Regions from separate parts of the uncultured Pseudomonas sp. genome, predicted to be linked through region 2. Evidence: riboswitches for the same ligand, from Rfam matches in the RefSeq annotation. Region 2 holds a riboswitch; each other region holds the start of a gene.
The links. Region 2 has a riboswitch for cobalamin ahead of Q0V31_RS03195 (TonB-dependent receptor). Riboswitches for the same ligand answer to the same signal wherever they lie in the genome.
Positions count from the first base shown of each region.

Region 1 (5,464 bases), 590 kb from region 2:
GAACTGTTCGCCGAGAAGCACCACAGCCTGTTCCTCGGTCGTGGCGCGCAGTATCCGGTGGCGATGGAAGGCGCACTCAAACTCAAGGAAATCTCCTATATCCACGCCGAAGCCTACCCGGCTGGCGAGCTCAAGCACGGCCCGTTGGCGTTGGTTGATAGCGATATGCCGGTGGTCACCGTCGCGCCAAACAACGAGCTGCTGGAAAAACTCAAATCCAACCTGCAGGAAGTACGCGCCCGTGGCGGCGAGCTGTTGGTATTTGCCGACGAGCAAGCCGGCATGCGCAATGCCGAGGGCACCCACGTGGTGAACATGCCGCACATTCACGATGCTCTGGCGCCGATTCTCTACACCATTCCGCTGCAGCTGCTGTCCTACTACGTGGCTGTGCTCAAAGGCACCGACGTTGACCAGCCACGCAACCTGGCCAAGAGCGTAACGGTCGAGTAACGCTATTCAGGAGAGCGAACTTGTGAAGCGCGAAGACATAAGGGCCAAGCACGCTGCTGGGGTGATGTTCGATACCCACGTGATCAGCAACCCGGCCAACACCAGTGAATGGATTGTGCTGTTGAAGAAAGACGCCGGCACCAGCTTTTTTCTGGTCGATCAGCAGGAGCAGGTGGAGTCTTTCGCCGACCTCAATGGCCTGGTCGAGGAACTGCGGCTGCTCGGTATCAAAGGCGTAGAGATCCATCTTTGAGGATCATGCATGCCCATTGGTTATGCGCGACGTCTGATTGGCCGTGAACGCAGTGTTGCGGCCAATCGACACCTAGGTGTCGCGCTGGCGTTTGTCGCCGGCGCGATCAATGCCGGCGGCTTTCTCGCCGTGCAGCAATACACCTCGCATATGACCGGCATCGTCTCGGCCATGGCCGACAGTATCGCTCTGGGCGCGCATGATCTGCTCTGGGGTGGTCTTGGTGCGGTGCTGTCGTTTCTGCTTGGCGCTGCTTGTTCGACGCTGATGATCAACTACTCGCGGCGTCGGCGGCTGCACAGCGAATATGCCTTGCCGTTGTTGCTCGAAGCCCTGTTGCTGTTGTGCTTTGGCTTTCTTGGCGCGGCGTTGGCGCAAATTACTGGCCTGTTCGTGCCGCTGACGGTGATGCTGCTGTGCTTCATCATGGGCTTGCAGAATGCGCTGATCACCAAGCTCTCCAACGCCGAAATTCGCACCACACATATCACCGGGGTCATCACCGATATCGGTATCGAGTTGGGCAAGCTGCTGTATTGGAATCGCCACCACGGGCCAGAGGTCGGCCGGGTTGTGGCGGACCGTCAGCGCTTGTGGGTACTCAGCCTGTTGGCCCTGAACTTTTTCCTTGGCGGGGTTGTGGGTGCATTGGGCTTCAACTACCTGGGCTACACCGCCACTGTGCCCTTGGCGTTGTTTCTGGTGCTGCTGGCCAGCGTACCGGCGCTGGATGATCTGTTGTTGCTCGTGCGGCGTCTGTTGCGCCGCTGAAATAGCCGACACCCTCTCAGGCGTCGGACGACCTGAACAGGTGGCGATGCTCGGCGTTGTACAGCGCCGAGTCGGCGAACTGTTCAGCGTGCAGCACCCGCCCCACTAAAATCAGCGCGGTGCGGCGAAAGCCCTTGGCGCGCACCTGTTCCTCGATGGTGGCCAGGGTGCCGCTGACCCAATCCTGATCCGGCCAGCTGGCGCGATGGACCACGGCAATCGGGCAGTCCGCGCCGTAATGCGGCAGCAGTTCAGCGACAATTTTGCTCAGGTGTACCACGCCCAAGTGGATAGCCATGGTCGCGCCGTGGCGTGCCAGATCACCCAGTGCTTCGCCCTCAGGCATCTGCGACTTGCTCGCATAGCGGGTGAGGATCAGCGTCTGCGACACCTCAGGCAAGGTCAGCTCGCTTTCCAGCAAGGCCGCGCAGGCGGCCGTGGCGGTGACGCCGGGAATAATCTGGAAGGGAATCGCCAGTCGGCGCAGGTGGCGGATCTGCTCACCAATCGCGCCATACAGTGACGGGTCGCCGGAGTGCACGCGGGCCACGTCCTGGCCTTGTTTATGGGCTTGGCCAATCAGCTCGATGATTTCATCCAGGTGCAATTCGGCGGTGTTGATCACCAACTCGGCACTGTGGCCCTGCAACACTGCTTCCGGCACCAGTGAGCCGGCGTAGAGAATCACCGGGCAGATGCGCAACAGGCGCTGACCCTTAACGGTGATCAGCTCGGGGTCGCCGGGGCCGGCGCCGATAAAGTAAACAGTCATGCAATATCCTTGGCTGAGATCGACGCCAGGGCACAGGTGGCGCTGGCGTTGCGGGTTTTACTGCCGAGTAGCTGAGCAACCTGGCCGCCCAAGCGCTCGGCCAATGCCAGGGCGCAGGGTTCGGCCACGGCCGGGCTGCCGGTGGCGGCCAGGGTTAGCGCGCAAGCTTGAACGAGATGTTGATAGGGCAACAGTTCTTCAGGACTGAAGCAGGTCAGCGTCAGGCCGAAGTGCTCAGCCAACGCCAGCAGTCCAGGTTCATCGCGTTTGTGCGCGATGCTCGCCAGCCCCGCGAGGTTATCCACAGTCAGACCCTGCGCCTGCAGGCTGTCGATCAGCAGTGTGGATAAGTCTTCCAGGTTACAGCCGCGGCGGCAGCCTAACCCGGCGACCACCTGAATCACGGCGGTATTGGCAGAGCTGGGAATCATCAAGGTTGCTCGCTGTGTGCGGCGGCGTAGCTCACCATGGCGGCTGGCCACGGTCAACCGCGATTGACCCACCGCCCTGGTCTGCGTAGCCTTGCTGCGTTCGAGGTTCTTCGTGGGCGCGCCCACGGAGCTAAGAGGGAACAAGGTTAATGCCTTGGCTGCCCCCGCAACTGTGAACGGTCCAAAGCCCTTCAATACACCACTGCCGTAAGGCGGGAAGGTTGAAGGGTCGCGTAATAACCTGCTTACGATCTGCTGCGCGTCGGCCCTGCTGCGTTAAAAACAGGCTCGGACTGCTCATTTACAGCTCGTAAACTCCGCGTCCTCGCATGCTTTTGCCTTGCATGGCTCTAGCTCGCGAGATCGGAAACAGGTTCTAAGGCGCAGACCGTGAGCCAGGAGACCTGCCTCGTCACGTTTTCGACAACCGGGCGGGGTGATCCGGTGGTGTTGGCTGACGCCTGCGTGGCTGTCATGTCTGTGCCGCCTGCCTGCTCGTCTTTCTATTCGATGCTATGCAGGGCCACCCATGAAAACGCTCGCCAAACTTCCCGTCACCATCGTCACCGGCTTCCTCGGCGCCGGTAAAACCACCCTGTTGCGACACATGCTCGGCCACGCCGACGGTCGTCGTATCGCGGTGATCGTCAACGAGTTTGGCGAGCTGGGCATCGACGGCGAAATCCTCAAACAGTGCTCCATCGGTTGCAGTGAAGAAGAAGCCAATGGCCGCGTCTTCGAGTTGGCCAACGGCTGCCTGTGCTGCACCGTGCAGGAAGAGTTCTTCCCGGTGATGCGCGAGTTGGTCGCACGCCGTGGCGACCTCGACCATATCCTTATCGAAACCTCCGGCTTGGCTCTACCCAAGCCGTTGGTACAAGCCTTCAACTGGCCGGAAATCCGCAACGCCTGCACCGTCGATGCGGTGATCACCGTGGTCGACAGCCCCGCCGTGGCCGCCGGTACTTTCGCTGCCTTCCCCGATCAGGTTGATGCGCAGCGCAAGCTCGACCCGAATCTCGACCACGAATCGCCGCTGCACGAGCTGTTCGCCGACCAACTGGCCAGCGCCGACTTGGTGATTCTCAACAAGGCTGACCTGCTCGACGCTGCCGCCCTGGCAGCAGTGCGTGCGGAAGTTGCCGAAGAGCTGCCGCCAGCGGTGAAAATCATCGAAGCCCATGGTGGAGAACTGCCGCTGGACGTGCTGCTGGGTCTGAACTGTGAGACTGAGCTGCACATCGACGCGCGTAAAACCCACCATGACCTGGAAGGCCATGAAGACCACGATCACGACGAGTTCGACTCTTTCCAGGTGGAACTGCCGGAGGCCGAGGAAGCACGCTTGCTGGGTGCCTTGAAGAATGCAGTGGCCAAGCACGGCATCTTGCGTATCAAGGGTTTTGCGGCGATTCCCGGCAAGCCGATGCGCTTGTTGCTGCAAGGCGTGGGTCAGCGTTTCGATAAACACTTCGACCGCGCCTGGCAGGCTGATGAAGCGCGGGTCAGCCGTTTGATCGTGATCGGTCAGCAGCTTGATCAGGCGGCTATTGCAGCCGAACTACAAGCGGCATTGGCCTGAGCCGAGTGTGGGAGGGCTTTAGCCGCGACTAGGCCCGATACGGCTCGCGGCTAAAGCGGAATACCGCCCAGCCCCTCCCACAGGTACATTCCCCATGCATCTAATACGCACCCAAGCCGGCAGCCAAGTGCCGCTCGACAGCATTGCCGACCTCGGCCAAACCCCGGCTGAGCTGGTGATTCTCTGTACCGGCGATTCGCAGTTGTCGTTGCTGGCTGAGGTGGCGCGGCAGTTGCCGGCGGATTACCCCAGCCTGCGTCTGGCCAGCCCGGCGCAGCTGAGCAATCACGCCTCGGTGGACCTCTACGTCGAGCAGGTGCTGCAGCACGCCAAGGTCATCCTGATTGCCGTGCACGGTGGCGTCAGTTACTGGCGTTACGGTATCGAGCGTTTGGTTGAGTTGGCCGAGCGCGGTGCGCGGGTGATCATGGTGCCCGGCTGCGACAACCCCGACCCTGAGCTGATGGGCCTGAGCAATGTGCCGCTGGCGGACGCTGAGCGGCTGTGGCAGTTCCTCCGTCAGGGCGGGGCGGTTAATGCGCAGCAGCTGTTTAACTGCATCGCCAGCCACTGGTTGCAGCGTGACTATGCCTGGGGCGATCCGCAGCCGTTGCCGCGTGTCGGCCTGTATCACCCGCAGCAGGTCACGGCGTGTTTGGTCGATTGGCAAACCCACTGGCAGGCCGGCGCGCCCGTGGTGGCGCTGCTGTTCTACCGTACCCAAGTGCAGGCGGCGAACACCGGCTTTATCGATGTGTTCTGCCAGCGGATGCAGGCCCAAGGGTTGAATCCGCTACCGATTGCCGTCGCCAGCCTTAAGGAAGCGGCTTGTTTGGCCCAGGTCGAAACCTGGCTGGACGAGACCGACACGGCGCTGATCATCAACACCACCGCGTTCGCCTTATCCAACCCAGAAGCGCCGAGTGCGCGGCCTTTCCTCCGCGATATCCCGGTGCTGCAAGCCATCTGCGCGCTGGATAACCATGCGCAGTGGCAAGCCAGCGCTCAAGGTTTGGGCTCGCGCGACTTGGCCATGCATGTTGTGCTGCCCGAGCTGGATGGCCGGCTGATTACCCAGCCCATCAGCTTTAAAGGCATGGCCTGGCACAGCGAGCGCAGCCAGAGCGATGTGGTGTGTTACCAGCCGCATTTACCGGGGATGGATTTCGTCGCTGAGCTGGCGCGCAACTGGATCGCTCTGG
Region 1 covers NZ_OX044366.1:1,257,147-1,262,610, forward strand. The annotation lists gene glmS (glutamine--fructose-6-phosphate transaminase (isomerizing)) at 1-453, shown strand, start outside; gene Q0V31_RS06045 (hypothetical protein) at 476-706, shown strand; gene Q0V31_RS06050 (YoaK family protein) at 716-1,477, shown strand; gene cobM (precorrin-4 C(11)-methyltransferase) at 1,494-2,249, opposite strand; gene Q0V31_RS06060 (cobalamin biosynthesis protein) at 2,246-2,680, opposite strand; cobalamin riboswitch at 2,767-3,107, shown strand; gene cobW (cobalamin biosynthesis protein CobW) at 3,210-4,262, shown strand; gene cobN (cobaltochelatase subunit CobN) at 4,357-5,464, shown strand, end outside.
Region 1: another riboswitch for cobalamin. It lies ahead of cobW (cobalamin biosynthesis protein CobW); the one in region 2 lies ahead of Q0V31_RS03195 (TonB-dependent receptor).

Region 2 (5,464 bases):
GCTCTCTGGATGAGCTGATTGAACAAAGCCCGGCCGATGGCCTGGTCGCCGGCACCGGCACGGTGAATGCCGAACTCTTCGGTGATCACGCCGCGCGCTGCATGACCATCGCCTACGACTACACCGTATTCGCCGGCACCCAAGGCGTGATGAACCACAAGAAAACCGACCGCATGCTCGGCCTCGCGGCGCAGTGGCGCTTGCCGCTGGTGTTGTTCGCCGAAGGTGGTGGTGGCCGCCCTGGCGACACCGATTTCGTCGGCGTGGCAGGGCTGGACTGCCACACCTTTGTCGGCATGGCCAAGCTCTCCGGTTTGGTGCCGTTGGTGGGCGTGGTGTCTGGCCGTTGCTTTGCCGGCAACGCCGCCTTGCTCGGCTGCTGTGATGTGATTATTGCCACCGAGAACGCCAGCATCGGCATGGCGGGCCCGGCCATGATCGAAGGCGGCGGCCTCGGCAGCTTCAAGCCGGAGCAAGTCGGCCCGGTCAGCGTGCAAGGGCCCAACGGCGTGATCGACGTACTGGTGGCTGACGAAGCCGAAGCGGTGCGGATGGCCAAGCAGTACCTAAGCTACTTCCAGGGCAGCCTGAGTGACTGGCAGTGCGCGGACCAACGCCAGCTGCGCCAGCTAATCCCCGAGAACCGCCTGCGCGTGTATGACATTCGCCAGGTCATCGCCACCCTGGCGGATCAGGACTCGGTGTTGGAGCTGCGCCGCCAATTCGCCCCTGGGCTGATCACCGCGTTTATTCGCATCGAGGGCAAGCCCTTTGGTCTGCTGGCGAATAATCCGGCGCATCTCGGCGGCGCCATCGACGCGGTAGCCGGCGACAAGGCGGCGCGCTTTATGCAGCTGTGCGATGCCTTCGATATACCGTTGCTGTCGCTGTGCGACACCCCCGGTTTTATGGTCGGCCCGGAGGCGGAGAAACAGGCCACGGTGCGCCATGTGTCGCGCTTGTTTGTCGCCGCCGCCAGCCTCACGGTGCCGTTCTTCACCGTGGTGCTGCGCAAGGGCTACGGCCTCGGTGCCCAGGCCATGGCAGCCGGCAGCTTCCATTCGCCGCTGTTCACCATTGCCTGGCCCAGCGCCGAGTTTGGCGCAATGGGCCTGGAAGGTGCGGTGCGACTGGGCTTTGCCAAGGAGCTGGCAGCCCTCGACGACCTCGCCGAGCGCCAGCAACTGTTCGACAAGCTCGTGGCTAAGGCCTACCAGAGCGGCAAGGGCATCAACATGGCCAGCTTCCTCGAGATCGATGCAGTGATCGATCCGGTGGAAACCCGCGCCTGGCTGCTGCGCGGGCTGAATACCGCGCCCAAGCCTGCGCAGCGCGAGGGCAAGAAGCGCTCGATCGACACCTGGTAACAGACTCGACGTAGCCCGGATGCAATCCGGGCTACGGGGTGCGCTGAGCCGAAGCATGTTTGGGCAGTTTCCAGCGCTTCGGGTAAACTGCCGCATCTTTTACGCCTATAACGATCTGCCTGATGCCGACGACCTTCCACGAGATTCCCCGTGAGCGCCCGCTGACGCCCCTTCTAGACCGTGCCAACACGCCGGACCAGCTGCGTCGCCTGGGCGAAGCCGAGCTGGAAACCCTGGCCGACGAGCTGCGCCAGTACCTGCTGTACACAGTCGGGCAGACCGGCGGGCATTTCGGCGCGGGCCTCGGCGTGATCGAGCTGACCGTAGCCCTGCACTACGTCTTCGACACCCCGGACGACCGCCTGGTGTGGGACGTTGGCCACCAAGCCTATCCGCATAAGATCCTCACCGGGCGCCGCGAACAAATGGGCAGCCTACGGCAGAAGGACGGCATTGCCGCCTTCCCACGACGCAGCGAGAGTGAATACGACACCTTTGGCGTCGGCCACTCCAGCACCAGCATCAGCGCCGCGCTGGGCATGGCGATTGCCGCGCGCATGCAAGGCAGCAAGCGCAAGTCAGTCGCGGTGATCGGTGACGGCGCACTGACCGCTGGCATGGCCTTCGAGGCGCTCAATCACGCCTCTGATGTCAAAGCCAATATGCTGGTGGTGCTGAACGACAACGACATGTCGATCTCGAAAAATGTCGGCGGCCTGTCCACTTATCTGGCCAAGATTCTCTCCAGCCGCACCTACGCCAACATGCGCGAAGGCAGCAAGAAAGTGCTGTCGAAGCTGCCCGGCGCCTGGGAGATCGCCCGTAAAACCGAAGAGCACGCCAAAGGCATGCTGGTTTCCGGCACCCTGTTCGAAGAGCTCGGTTGGAACTACATCGGCCCCATCGACGGCCACGACCTGCCGACCCTACTGGCCACGCTGCGCAATATGCGTGAGCTCGACGGCCCGCAATTCCTGCATGTGGTGACCAAAAAGGGTAAGGGCTTCGCCCCGGCCGAGGCCGACCCGATTGGTTATCACGCGATCACCAAGCTGGAACCGATCAACCCCGCCGTCAGCGCCGAACCGAAAAAGCCCAGCGGCCCCAAGTACTCCGGGGTATTCGGCCAGTGGCTGTGCGACATGGCCGCCGAAGACCCACGCCTGGTCGGCATCACCCCGGCGATGAAGGAAGGCTCAGATCTGGTGGCCTTTAGCGAGCGCTACCCCGAGCGCTATTTCGACGTAGCCATCGCCGAACAGCATGCGGTAACCCTGGCGGCCGGCATGGCCTGCGACGGGGTTAAGCCGGTGGTGGCGATTTACTCGACCTTTCTGCAGCGCGCTTATGACCAGTTGATCCATGACGTCGCTGTGCAAAACCTCGACGTACTGTTCGCCATTGACCGCGCCGGCCTGGTCGGCGAAGACGGTCCGACCCACGCCGGCAGCTTCGATATTGCCTACCTGCGCTGCATCCCCGGCATGCTGGTGATGACGCCGAGCGATGAAAACGAACTGCGCCGCATGCTCAGCACCGGCCATCTGTTCAACGGGCCGGCGGCAGTCCGCTACCCGCGCGGCAGCGGCCCGAATGCCGCCATCGAGCCAGGCCTCGCACCGCTGGAAATCGGCAAAGGCATCATCCGCCGCCAGGGCACTCAAGTGGCCCTACTGGTGTTTGGCGTGCAACTGAGTGAAGCGCTCAAGGTTGGCGAAACCCTGAACGCCACTGTGGTCGACATGCGCTTCGTCAAACCGCTGGATGAAGCCCTAGTTCGCGAGCTGGCCGCCAGCCATGAGCTGCTGGTGACCATCGAAGAGAACAGCGTGATGGGCGGCGCTGGCAGCGCAGTCAGCGAATACCTGGCCGCCAGTGGCATGCTTAAGTCGGTGCTGCACCTGGGCCTGCCTGACTACTATGTCGAGCACGCCAAACCAACGCAGATGCTCGCCGAATGCGGGCTAGACGCCGCCGGTATCGATACGGCAGTACGCGCACGACTCGCCAGCCTTTCTGCATGAGCACCGCTCATCCAAAGCTGAACTTCGCTTGCTTGTAATTCACTCACCCGCGCATTAAGGTGCGCGGCGTTTTACTTCCGCCAAGGTGCGCCCTTCTTCGACGAAGTGGTGTTAAACGGGAAGCCGGTGCGCTCATCACGAGCCATCCCGGCGCTGCCCCCGCAACGGTAATCGACTGCAGAATGATGCTGCACGCCAACTCATAAGCCACTGGAGTGTTCCGGGAAGGCGAGGCGGCGTACGTCGAGAGCCCGGAGACCGGCCTTGCTGGATGTGACAGGTGTTGCGGAGGGCATCACCGTCAAGCTCAGGCGGCTTTTGCGCGCCCGTTCTTGCACCTGCCCTCCTCAAAAGTCTTCCGACCTTTTGAGGATTCTTAGATGAAATTATCCCGTCTTGCCCTGGCTGTGGCGCTGGCGCCGAGCCTCACTGTTGCTGCTACCGATACAGGCAGTTATGAATTGCCGCCGCTGGTGATCACCCGCGCCACTCCATTGCAAACCGCTGCCCCCGCCAGCGTCCGAGTGATTGATCGTGAAAAAATCGAGGCCAGCGCAGCCAGCTCGCTAATTGATGTCCTGCGCAGTCAGGCTGGCTTGCAGATACGCGACACGATGGGTGACGGAAACCGAGCGGCCCTAAGTTTGCGCGGTTTTGGCGAGAACGCGGCGAACAACACATTAGTGCTGGTTGATGGGCGTCGCCTCAACCAACCGTCACAGGCCGGGCCAGACTTTAACAGCGTGCCATTGGCCAACATTGAGCGCATCGAGATCATTCGCGGCGCGGGCACTGTGCTTTATGGCGACCAAGCCGTAGGCGGGGTGATCAACATCATTACCCGCACGCCCTCTAGCAATGAAGCCTATATCGAGAGCAGCATCGGCAGTCACGACCTCGAAGCCTACCGCGGCCATATCAGCCAACAGCTGGGCGCCGGTTTCTCACTGTATGCCAGCGGCGAAACCCGCAACACCGACAACTACCGCGACCATAACAACGCCAACTACAGTAATGCCTTCGCTCGCCTGCGCCATGACCATGACAGCGGCCAGGCCCTGTACGAATACCAGACAGTGGATGATGAACTGCTTTACCCAGGAAGCTTGAGTCTTGCTGAGCGAAGGGCTGACCGGAAAGCCAGCTATGACGCAAACAGCAATGGCTACAACAACAGCAAAACCCAAGTTCACCGTTTCGCTCTTGAACAACAGCTAGACGATGTTTGGACCACCAATTTCGATTACAGCCAGAGCGACCAAGATGGTGTCGGTGCGTTCCGTTACTTCGATTCTTGGGCCGGTAACATAGCTATCTCGCCCTTTACTCAAGGCACTCGCATCGAGACCTTCAGCCCACGCCTCACGGCACGCTTTGACTCACCTCTGGGTTATGCCGAGTGGCTGCTTGGACATGACCACATCAGCAGTGACTACGAATATAAGGATGACTGGAGCAGTACCGTCGCGCAGCAGACACAGCGCGACTGGTACACCCAGCTCAGCCAGAAGCTCGGGAATGATCTGACGTTGACCCTGGGTTATCGCAACAGCGAAGCTGACGACAACAACAAATCCAAACAACTCAAGCATCGCAATAGCGAAGACAGCACCAGCATCGGCTTTAGCTGGCAGGCTGACCAGCAAACCCGCGTATTTATCAAGCGTGAGGATGTGCTGCGCTGGGCCAACGTTAACGACAATGCCGCTACCTTGCCTGACGTCGTGTTTCTTAAACCACAAACCGGCGTCTCGTGGGAAAGCGGTATCGAGTGGCAAGACGGCCTACAGCGCTACCAAGCGACGCTGTATCGAATGGATCTACAAGATGAGCTGATGTACGACTCAATAATTACAAACCCCAATAGCTTTTTTGGTGGTCGCGGGGCAAACATTAACCTGGACAAAACCCGCCGCGATGGACTGCTATTAGAAGCTGAGCGTCAACTAAGCGAGCGCTTGAGCGCCGGCGGCCAATACAGCTTTACCGATGCCAAGTATCGCGCCGGAAGCTTCAAAGGTAATGACGTGCCCTGGGTTGCGCCACACAGCGCCAGTGCTCACCTGAGCTATG
Region 2 covers NZ_OX044366.1:663,815-669,278, forward strand. The annotation lists gene Q0V31_RS03185 (carboxyl transferase domain-containing protein) at 1-1,367, shown strand, start outside; gene dxs (1-deoxy-D-xylulose-5-phosphate synthase) at 1,490-3,391, shown strand; cobalamin riboswitch at 3,458-3,673, shown strand; gene Q0V31_RS03195 (TonB-dependent receptor) at 3,772-5,464, shown strand, end outside.

Region 3 (5,464 bases), 1.3 Mb from region 2:
GCTCATCGTTGAACTGTGTCAGTACGTCGAAGGGCTTGTTAAGCAGCAATAGGCGCGGTGCGGCGGGAGCGGCTTTAGCCACTCGGCGCTCGGCAGGCTTGCCAGCGGGACGCCGCGTAGCGGCTGGGCGAGGGGGACGGGGCATGACAAATCCGAACTGAACAACTGAGACGCGCAGTGTAACCGAGGCAGGCGTTGGACTATCACCCCGGCTTATCCAGGCATATTTCACGTGACGAGCAGGCTATGCTGGCTGCGTTGTGTTCCCTTCACAGAGGCAATCGCCATGAGTTCGTCCGCACCCGACGTCGACACCTTCACCGGCTGGGCCGCCAAGGCCCCCGGTGCGCCCCTTGAGCAGTTCAGCTATAACCCCGGCCCGCTAGGGCCTGAAGACGTCGAAGTGGCGGTGGAATATTGCGGCATCTGCCACTCCGACCAATCGATGATCGATAACGAATGGGGCAATGCGCGCTATCCGTTTATCCCCGGCCATGAAGTGGTCGGCACCATCGTGCGCCTAGGTGAACAAGCGCGCGGCCTCAAGCTCGGCCAGCGCGTAGGCATCGGTTGGTACAAGGGCAGCTGCATGCATTGCGGCTCGTGCATGGAGGGCTCGCATAACCTCTGCCGTACGGTGAAACCAACCATCGTCGGCAGTAACGGCGGCTTTGCCGACCGTCTGCGCAGCCACTGGGCCTGGGCCGTGCCACTGCCGGTCGGGCTCGACCCAGCGCTGGCCGGGCCGCTATTTTGCGCCGGTTCCACGGTATTCAGCCCACTGCTGGAGTTCGGCGTTAAACCAACCGATCACGTCGGCGTAGTCGGCATCGGCGGCCTCGGTCACCTGGCGCTGCGCTTCCTCAACGCCTGGGGATGTGACGTCACCGCGTTCACCTCATCGCTAAACAAACAGGACGAAGCCAAACGCCTGGGCGCGCACAACGTCGTGGCCTCGACCGACAGCGCCGCGATGAAGGCGATTGCCGGCAGCCTGGATTTTCTGCTGGTAACCGCCAGCGCTGACCTGGATTGGAACGCCCTGCTCGGCACCCTGAAGGGCAAAGGCCGCCTGCATTTTGTCGGTATCGTACCGAGCGCCATTCCCATGCACGTATTCAGTTTGATCCCGCAGCAGAAGACCCTGTCCGGCTCACCGGTAGGGTCGCCAGCGAGCATGGCGAGCATGCTGGAGTTCTGCGCGCGCCATCAGATTGTGCCGCAGGTTGAGCACTTCCCGATGAGCAAGGTCAATGAAGCCATCGACCACCTGCGCGCCGGCAAGGCGCGTTACCGCGTGGTGCTCGACGCCAGCAAATAAGCCCAGCTGAAATGCAAAAAGCCCGAGCGCAAGCCTCGGGCTTTTTGCATGCCTTGCGCATGACTAGCGGAACGGCGGCTCGTCAAAGCTGCGCAACTTGCGCGAATGCAGCGAGTTGAGCTGATTGCGCAACAGGTCGAGCGCGGTGATGCCTATGTGCAGGTGCTGGGTCACGGCGCGCTCGTAGAACGCACCCGCCGCCCCCGGCAATTTGATCTCACTGTGCAGCGGCTTGTCCGACACGCACAGCAGCGTGCCGTAGGGCACCCGCAGGCGGTAGCCCTGGGCGGCGATGGTGCCGCTTTCCATGTCCACCGCCACCGCGCGCGACAGGTTGATCAACGGCCGTTCCTGGGCCCAGCGCAGCTCCCAATTACGGTCGTCATAGGTCAGCACAGTGCCGGTGCGCAGGCGTTTTTTCAGCTCATTGCCCTCTTCACCGGTGACTTGCCGAGCGGCCTCCTGCAGCGCTTGCTGCACTTCAGCCAAGGCTGGCAGAGGAATGTTCGGCGGCAGCACACGGTCGAGAATGCCATCGCGGCGCATGTAAGCGTGGGCCAGCACGTAGTCGCCAATGGTCTGCGATTGGCGCAGCCCGCCGCAGTGGCCAATCATCAGCCAGCAATGCGGGCGCAGCACGGCCAGGTGATCCGTGATGTTCTTGGCGTTGGAGGGGCCGACGCCGATATTGACCAAGGTGATGCCATCACCTTCTTTCTCGCCCTGCAGGTGATAGGCCGGCATCTGGTAACGGTGCCAGATGACGTTTTCGATAATCGCCTGCATCTCGCCTTCGGCCATGCCGCGCTCGATCACCACATTACCGGGCATGACCATGCGTACAAAGCGCGAGTCGCCGACCAACATATCCAGGCCGTGGCGGATGAACTGATCAACATAACGGTGGTAGTTGGTCAGCAGAATCCACGGCTGCACATGCCGCCAGTCGCTGCCGGTGTAATGCACCAGGCGACGCAGGGAGAAATCCACCCGCGCCGCGTCGAACAATGCCAACGGCAACGGGTCGGTGTTTTCCCAGTCGTACAGGCCATCGGCCGTGCCGTCAGTGGCTGCGGACAAATCGGTGCTGGGGAACACCCGCGCCAGCTCCGCAGCCGTCACCCCGGAGCCGGCCAGCTCATCGCCCTGCTCGACGACATAGGGGTAAGGAATACTCTGCTGGCTGATGCCCACCTCCACGCGCACGGTGAAGTCGCTCATCAGCGGACGCAGCTGCTCCAGCAGGTACTTACGAAAGGCCGCCGGGTGGGTGACGGTGACACTGTAGGTGCCCGGCACCTGCACCTTGGCATAGGCGCGCGCGCTGGTGGGGGTTTCACCATGGCCCTGGTAGGTCAGACGCAACTCGGGGTAGCGAAACTGACTGTGTTGCGCCGCATCGGGTTTGATGCGCTCTTTCAAGTAGCGCTTGAGCGCCGCACTTAAGCCGCTGGTTGCTTGCAGATGCAATGCGGCCAGACGATCGACCGCCTCTTCAGCGCTATTGGCGACAACAAAATCATCAGAACACGTATTCACAAGACACCTTCCTGGCTGATCCAATGGTTCTATCTTGCCCTGCCCCGTCGCGGATGCGATAGCGCGCGTTGCATTTACCGGCTACTTGAGTAGCGCTTGCAGATCCTCAGGCAACGGCTGCGGACTCAACGGGCTCACGCGACGCGTACCGGGGTTACCCAGCGGGTAAATACCCACCAGCGAACCCAGACTGCCAGGTATACGTAACAGTTGTGCGCCACACTCGGCCCAATCGCGTTGCCGCCAGGCCCACGCCAGTATCCATAGGTGGCTGCGCAGGTGCTCGCTGAAGTAACCCTGGCCGAGGATATGGGCACGCTCCAGATGGCGCAGCTCGGCGGCGGGATCATGGCCGCACTGGGCGCGGGCCAGTAGCTGTTCCTGCCAAAAGGCTTGTTTACGGGTCATGGCGTTACTCCTGCAAAGGTTCGGCATCAGCTTGCAGGCGCGGGGCGGCCCCCAGGTCAAGCCTGAGCAGGCAACAGATGAATGGCTGTTGAGCCGCCAAACGCTATGCCTGGATGCGCCGATGCCGGGCGATAGCCGTTAGCCAAGCTATGCAGCGCGATCGTTTCAGCGACCCGTACGGCTCGCTGAAACGATCGCGGCCAATGATTAGGCCGGCTGGTGCAGTCGTGCGTTGAACAGCGGCCCACGGCTGTAGCTTGAGAGCGCTTTGGCCGCAGCCAATACACCCAGATCGACCAGCGGCTCGAGCAGAATCACGCTCATATACGCCAGGCCAAAGCTGCCCACAGCCACCAGGTTCTCACCGGAGAAGCCGTTGCCGTAGATCGCCCAGAAGGCAACCCAGGCGACGATGCCGCCCTGATAGGCCGTCGACAACGCCAGCGCCTGCTTGTAGGAAAGCTCCACATAGGCAGTACCCGGCGCAATGATGCGCTTGGCCAGCAGATGAATACCCCACAACGGCAGCAGCAAGGTGGTCACGTTCATGCCGTACTGCGGCAGGTCGAACTGGGCGAACAGCAACCCCTGCAGCAGCAGGCCAACGGCTAAGCCGACAGCTGTTGCGCCGGCACCGAACAGCAGCAGCAGGGTTGAGCCAAGGATCAGGTGTACTTCGGAGACGCCAACCGCTTGATGCGGAAAGACCTCGAAGAAGCAGAACACCAACGCGGTGGTCAGCAGGCTACGCAAAGTCAGGGCGGCGACGCTGCCGTTGCTGCGTACGCTATCGAGGGCAAGCTTGACTGTGAGGCCAAAGGCACCTGCGCCGGTTGCATAGCTGAGAAAGAGTTTGGTGCCAGTGACGACTTCGGGTTCGATGTGCATAGAGGTTCCTGTACCGCGCCCACCGCGCGATGATCTGGATTGAGGGTGTGGGCATAAGCGCCCGGCTTCGATGGCAGGTCTCCTGGCTCACGGCTTAACACTTCGCCCGCCTTCCCGACCTTGCGGCCAGTGGCGTAGGGGCATCGCTCACCGTTTACAGTTGCGGGGGCAGCCATGGCTTCGGTACGTGTTGCAGTACCCACCATGTTCCCTTTTCATCCACTCGCGTAACACGCTGTGGAACCATCGGCGGCCACCTTACCCGGCTACACGCAGAAATGACAGAGCCCGGCGCAGAGGGCCGGGCTCAAGTTGAAGTCTCACACTGCGATTCGCGCAAATGCCCTGGCTAGAGAGCTATGTGCCTCACAGCAAATGCGGCGTGCTGCGCGCCAGTAGCGTCTCGACAGCCACGCCACGCGGCAAGGTGCCATAAACCCGCCCCCCTTGACCGCCCAGACGGCTGACGATGAAGGCGTCAGACACGCTGGCATTGCCGGCTTCCAGCAGCAGTTTGGCCTGTAACGCCAGGGCCACGTCCTCGGTGAGCTGGCGGGCGCGGTACTGGATGTCCGCGGTGTCGCGGAAATCCGCTTGGAGCTTGGCGATATGCGCACGCAGGCGCGCATCACCATGGCCGTCGCCCAGTTCGGTAAACAGCGCATCGAGCACGCCCGGCTCCTTCGACAACGCACGCAGCACGTCCAGGCACTGCACGTTGCCCGAACCCTCCCAGGTGGAGTTGACCGGCGCTTCGCGGTACAGCCTTGGCAGGATGCTGTCCTCGACATAACCAGCGCCGCCCATGCACTCGGCGGCTTCGTTGATCATGGCCGGCGCACGTTTGCAGATCCAGTACTTGCCTACGGCAGTGACCAGCCGCGCAAACTTGCCTTCCTGCTCATCCTGCGGGTTATCCAAGGCCTTACCCATGCGCAGGGTCAAGGCCAGCGCGGCTTCGCTTTCCAGGGCCAAATCGGCCAGCACGTTTTGCATCAACGGCTGCTCGCTGAGCACCCGCCCACCTACTTGGCGATGGGCACAGTGGTGCGCGGCCTGAGTCAGGGCCTGACGCATCAAGGCACTGGAACCGATCATGCAATCGAAGCGGGTCAACGCGACCATCTCGATAATGGTCGGCACGCCACGGCCCTCCTCGCCCACCATCCAGGCCAGCGCGCCGCGAAACTCCACTTCACTGGAGGCGTTCGACCAGTTGCCCAGCTTGTTTTTCAGGCGCTGGATATACAACTCATTGCGCGTGCCGTCCGGGCGGTGACGCGGCAACAGGAAACAGGTCAACCCCTT
Region 3 covers NZ_OX044366.1:2,003,988-2,009,451, reverse strand. The annotation lists gene Q0V31_RS09355 (pseudouridine synthase) at 1-82, opposite strand, end outside; gene Q0V31_RS09350 (NAD(P)-dependent alcohol dehydrogenase) at 287-1,321, shown strand; gene amn (AMP nucleosidase) at 1,385-2,860, opposite strand; gene Q0V31_RS09340 (DUF3703 domain-containing protein) at 2,942-3,268, opposite strand; gene Q0V31_RS09335 (energy-coupling factor ABC transporter permease) at 3,476-4,156, opposite strand; cobalamin riboswitch at 4,211-4,419, opposite strand; gene Q0V31_RS09330 (acyl-CoA dehydrogenase family protein) at 4,523-5,464, opposite strand, start outside.
Region 3: another riboswitch for cobalamin. It lies ahead of Q0V31_RS09335 (energy-coupling factor ABC transporter permease); the one in region 2 lies ahead of Q0V31_RS03195 (TonB-dependent receptor).

Region 4 (5,464 bases), 610 kb from region 2:
CATCGGTTCCACCTCATCCAGCGCGACGATGCGTTGGTTGCCCATGGTCGCGCGCTCGACGTAATGGGCGCGGCTGTCGATGCCCAGCTCCTGCAGCACGCGGCGGACTTTCTCGAAGTTGCGCCCCAGCTTCATGATCACTGCCGCTTCGGCGTCTTGCAGGCGTTGCTTGAGTTCGTCTTCGGGCAGTACGCCGGAGAGCACGCTTAGGCTCTGGTTGCGGTACACCAACGGCGTGCCGAGCACCGAGGCGCAGCCGAGCATGGAGCACACGCCGGGCACCACTTCGACCTCGTACTGGCCGGCCAGGCGGTCGTGCAGGTACATGTAGGAACCGTAGAAAAACGGGTCGCCTTCGCAGATCACCGCGACGTCTTGGCCGGCATCCAGGCGGGCGGCGATCTGCACGGCGCAGGTGTCGTAAAAATCGCTGATCACATCTTCATAACTCAGCGGTGCGGCGAGTTTTTCTGTGGTCACCGGGTACACCAGTGGCAGGCGCTGCTGCGCGTCGGTGAGGTGCTGCTCGATGATGCCAAAGGCGTTGCCGCCCTGGCCTTTGTTGGCTTTGGCCTTGGCCACGAAGTAGCCGACCACAGGTGCCGATTGCAGCAGGCGCAGGGCTTTGAGGGTGATCAGCTCGGGGTCGCCGGGGCCGACGCCGATGCCAAGTAAGCGGCCTTTTTCTACATTCATCACTCCACCTCCGTGGCCAGGGCATTGACCGCCGCCACCGCCATGGCGCTGCCGCCACGTCGACCACGGACGATCACATAGGGCACGCCACGGCTGTCGGCGGCCAGGGCGTCTTTGGATTCCGCCGCGCCGATAAAGCCGACCGGCATGCCGATAATCAGCGCGGGTTTCGGCGCGCCGGCGTCGAGCATTTCCAGCAGGTAGAACAGCGCAGTGGGCGCGTTGCCGATCACCACCACGCTGCCTTCCAGGTGTTCGCGCCAATGTTCCAGTGCGACTGCCGAACGGGTATTGCCCAGCTCGCGGGCCTGCTCAATCACCCCGTGGTTATGCAGGGTGCAGATCACTGGGTTATTCGCCGCCAGGCGTGGGCGGGTGATGCCTTCGGCGACCATCCGCGCATCGCAAAGAATCGCCGCGCCCTTGGCCAGCGCGGCGCGGCCGGCAGCTCCGGCCCCGGCGGAGAAGCGCAGGTCCTGCACCACATCGACCATGCCGCAGGCGTGAATCACGCGCACGGCGAGTTTTTCCAGATCAGCTGGAATAGCGCTGAGGTCAGCCTCGGCGCGGATGGTGGCGAATGACTGGCGGTAGATTTCCTGGCCATCGCGGATGTAATCAAGCATCGTTATTTCCTGTTGCGCAGTGGGCGGCGAACCAGTCGCCGGCCTCGTCGATCGTCATGGCGCTCGCCAATAGCTGACCGAAACCGGGCAGCTCGGGCGTGCGTTGATAAAGCTGGTAGTGGCTGGCGCTGCTGGCCAGCAAGGTAAAAGGCGCGGTGTGCGCGGCGGCGCAAGAACGCGGGCAGGCACTCAGGTGCACCTGCGGCCGTGCGCCGCTGGCGCGCAACCGGTCGGCCAGGTGCAGGGCATCGGCCTTGCTGTCGCTCAGGCCTTTGCTGCAGGCGGTGGAGCCGGTGCAGGCGATCAGCTGGCTGAGCGGTTCCTGCCGGTCGGTGAGCAGGCCGAGTTCGTGCAGCGCATGCAGCAGCGTGTCTGCCGATGGTTCCTGGATATTCGGCAACAGCACACCCTGCAAGGGCGTCAGACGTAGGCTGGCATCGCCGTATTGCGCGGCTAAATCGGCCAATGCACGCAGTTGCGCGGCGTCGATCCGCCCCAAACGTGCGCTGGCAGCGACCATGCACAGGCCCGCCTGCTGCTGTGGATAAGTTCCTATTGCGGCGTGCTGGCGAGCGGTTGCGCGTTGCCAGTTTATCGGGGCCGATTGGATGGCAAAGGGCAGGCGCGCCTGCAGTTGCTGCAGCAGCTGGCTGGGCGTTATCACGCTCAATAGCTGGCGCATGCGGCTGTGCTCGCTGCCGGCCAGATCAAGAAACAGCAACAGCAGTTGTTCGATCAACAGCGCTGCGTGCTCGGCGTCGACGCTGCCCAGCGGAGTGTCACTGGGGCAACCGGCCAGGCCGAAGGCCAAGCGTGACGGCGTACCGGGTAGGGCGCTGAGCCAGATATCGTGAGGGTGCTGCAGCATCGCCAGGGCTTCGCCACCGTCCAACTGAATGGCGAATTTGGCCGACAGCCCATGCAGCGCCGGGGTGGCTTGCAGCAGGTCGAGCAGCGCGGCGGCCAGCGGCCGGGTATCCAGCAGGGCATGCGGGTCGAGGCCAGCGGCGGGGCTCAGGAGCAGGTTGCGCACATCGTCGGCAGTCGGATTGCTCGGGCCGAGACCGGCGGCGAGCAGGCGCTCGATCAATTCGGCGTGCTGGCCTGCCAATACGCCGCGAATTTGCAGGTTGCTGCGGTTGGTCAGCTCCAACACACCGCTGGCGCAGTGCTCGGCGGCCTCGGCAATGGCGCGGGCCTGGGCGCTGCTCAATCCACCGCCGGCCAGTTTGACTCGGCAGATGCCACCATCCAGCGCCTGCACGATGCGCAGCAAGCCGGGGCACGCGCTGGGGCGTGGTACGGGCAAATCAGCGAGGGTCGGACGGTCGCGCAAACGGTTCACCAGCTTCTACGACGCGGCGACCGAACCAGCAGAGCCCGCCCAGCATGGGGACTCAATGGCATCGGTACACCCCGCCCGATGTTGGCACTCGCGACTAGCGTCGTCGGCAGGTCTCCTGGCTGACAGGTCTTCATCTGCCGCGCCTTCCCGGTTACCCAGTGGCATTGTTGCGGCAGACTCGCTGTTTACAGTTGCGGGGGCAGCCACGGTTTAACCGTGTTCCCTCTTAGGCCCGTTTAGAGTCTATTCAGGGGCTAGCGAGCTAGAGCCAGGCAAGGCGGAAAGGGCTGAGAACGCGGAGTTTACAAGTAGTAAATGAGCAGTTCGAAGCCATTTCCAACGCAGCATGGCCGACGCGCAGCAGATCCTAGACAGGCTCTTGGGCACCGACGAAGCCTGTATTATGCCCGCTTTGCGCGCAGGCACGACAGCCAACTGGTCGGGCGGCGCGACTATGACGTTTGAGGAGCGCGCATGACGGCCTGGTTGACCCTGGTAGGGATCGGTGAAGACGGCTATGCCGGCCTGGGTGAGGCGGCGCGTCAGGCGCTAAACCAGGCGCAGTGCATCGTCGGCGCAGCGCGGCAGTTGGCGCTGTTGCCGGATAATCTGCCGGCCCAGCAACAGCTGTGGCCCAGCCCGTTTAGCCTGGAGCCGGTGCTGGCGCGGCGCGGTACGCCGGTCTGTGTGCTGGCCAGTGGCGACCCATTGTTCTATGGGGTAGGCGCGAGCCTGGCGCGGCAGCTGCCGGCGGATGAACTGCGGGTGTTCTCGTCGCCTTCGTCGGTGTCTCTGGCGGCGGCGCGCTTGGGCTGGCCGTTGCAGGAGGTGACCGTGCTGTCGCTGGTGGCGCGGCCATTGGCGGCGCTGCAGGCGCAGATTTTCCCCGGTGCGCGCTTACTGCTGCTGAGCAACGACGGCGACAGCCCGGCGGCGGTGGCCGAGCTGTTACGTGAGCGCGGTTTCGGCCCTAGCCGGTTGACCGTGCTGGAGCACCTGGGCGGCGCTCAGGAGCGGCGCATCGATGGCCTGGCCAGCGACTGGACCTTGCCGCGCGCCGCCGACCTCAATCTGTTGGCGCTCGAATGCGTAGCGGATGCCGATGCGCGCCTGTTGCCCGTCACGCCGGGTTTGCCTGATGCGCTGTATCAGCACGACGGTCAGCTGACCAAGCGCGATGTCCGCGCCATCACCCTGGCGCGTTTGGCCCCGCAACCCGGTGAGCTGCTCTGGGATGTCGGCGCGGGCTGCGGCTCCATCGGCATCGAATGGATGCGTGCGCACCCCGCGTGCCGTGCCATCGCCATCGAGGCGGATGCCGGCCGTCAGGCGCATATCCAGCACAACCGCGATGCGCTCGGGGTACCCGGTCTGCAACTGGTGGCGGGCCGTGCGCCTGAGGCACTGGCCGGGCTGGCCGCGCCGAATGCGATCTTTATCGGCGGCGGCGTCACCATCCCCGGGGTACTGGAGCAGTGTTGGGCCAGTCTCAAACCGGGCGGCCGGCTGGTGGCCAATGCCGTCACCCTGCAGAGCGAGGCGGCGTTGGTGGCCTGGCGTGAGCAGGTCGGTGGCGAACTGACCCGCATCAGCGTGGCGCAGGCGCAGCCGCTGGGCGGCTTTGACACCTGGCGCAGTGCCTTGCCGATCACCCTGCTGGAAGTGCGCAAACCGTGAGCCCGCGCATTCTGCTGCTCGGTGGCACCACCGAAGCCCTGCGCTTGGCGCGGCGTCTCGGCCCCGAGGCGATTTACAGCCTGGCGGGCTTGGGCCGGGTGCCGGATGACCTGCCGTGTCAGGTGCGCGTCGGCGGCTTTGGTGGTGCCGAAGGCCTGGCGACGTTTATCCGCGAGCAGGGCATTGCGCTGCTGCTCGACCTGACTCATCCCTATGCCGCGCAGATCAGCGCCAATGCTGCCCGCGCCGCTGCACTGAGTGGTATTAGCTGCTGGGCCTTGCGCCGCCCCGGTTGGCAGGCCAGTACCGGGGATGACTGGCGTGAGGTTGACGACTGGGCTGGATTGGTTGCAGCGCTAAAAGACTTCCGCCGCCCGCTGTTTACCCTCGGCCGCGAGCCGCTTGAGCATCTGCATGAGATCCCCCCTCACCAGCACTGGACCGTGCGTTGCCTCACGGCGCAGGAAGCCGTGCCGCGGGCGACAGTTATTGGCGCCCGCGGGCCGTTTGATCTGCACGGTGAGCGCGCGCTGTTCGCCCTGCTGGGCAGCGATGTGCTGATCAGCAAGAACAGCGGCAGTCAGTCCACCGAGCCGAAGTTGCAGGTGGCGCGGGAGCTGGGTTTGCCTGTATTGCTGCTGCGTCGGCCCGAGTTACCTGCGGTGGAACGCGAGTTTGTCAGCCTTGAAGCGCTTGCCGAGGCGCTGCAGCTCTAGAGCGAATTGGCCGCCGCGTACGAATGATGTGTTGTTCGGCAGCAGCGGCATGCGGCTAAGCCACCCTACGTAAACGGATCCCCTGATAGACTGCCGGCCCGCTTTGGAGGCCGCCATGACCACGCCCGTTTCGCCCTACGCCCGCATTCTGTTTGTCGGCCCAGACCTTGCCGCCGGCTCGTTTGCCGAGCTGTTCCGCCAGCGCCTGGCTGAGTTACGGGGCGCGGCAGCGCTGGCCGATATCGTCGATACCAGCGCAGGCTATGCGCCGCTCTGGCAGCGGGTGGCCGAGGCTGAACGGCCGTTGCTGGTGATCGACCTCGAGCCGCAGAGCAGCAGCCCACATCTGGATTGGCTGCGCAGTGAGCTGAGCCAGCAGGCCGAGCCTGAGCAGCTGTTTGTCG
Region 4 covers NZ_OX044366.1:1,270,648-1,276,111, forward strand. The annotation lists gene Q0V31_RS06100 (precorrin-2 C(20)-methyltransferase) at 1-699, opposite strand, end outside; gene Q0V31_RS06105 (precorrin-8X methylmutase) at 696-1,322, opposite strand; gene cobG (precorrin-3B synthase) at 1,315-2,658, opposite strand; cobalamin riboswitch at 2,755-2,944, opposite strand; gene cbiE (precorrin-6y C5,15-methyltransferase (decarboxylating) subunit CbiE) at 3,142-4,344, shown strand; gene Q0V31_RS06120 (cobalt-precorrin-6A reductase) at 4,341-5,060, shown strand; gene Q0V31_RS06125 ((2Fe-2S) ferredoxin domain-containing protein) at 5,176-5,464, shown strand, end outside.
Region 4: another riboswitch for cobalamin. It lies ahead of cobG (precorrin-3B synthase); the one in region 2 lies ahead of Q0V31_RS03195 (TonB-dependent receptor).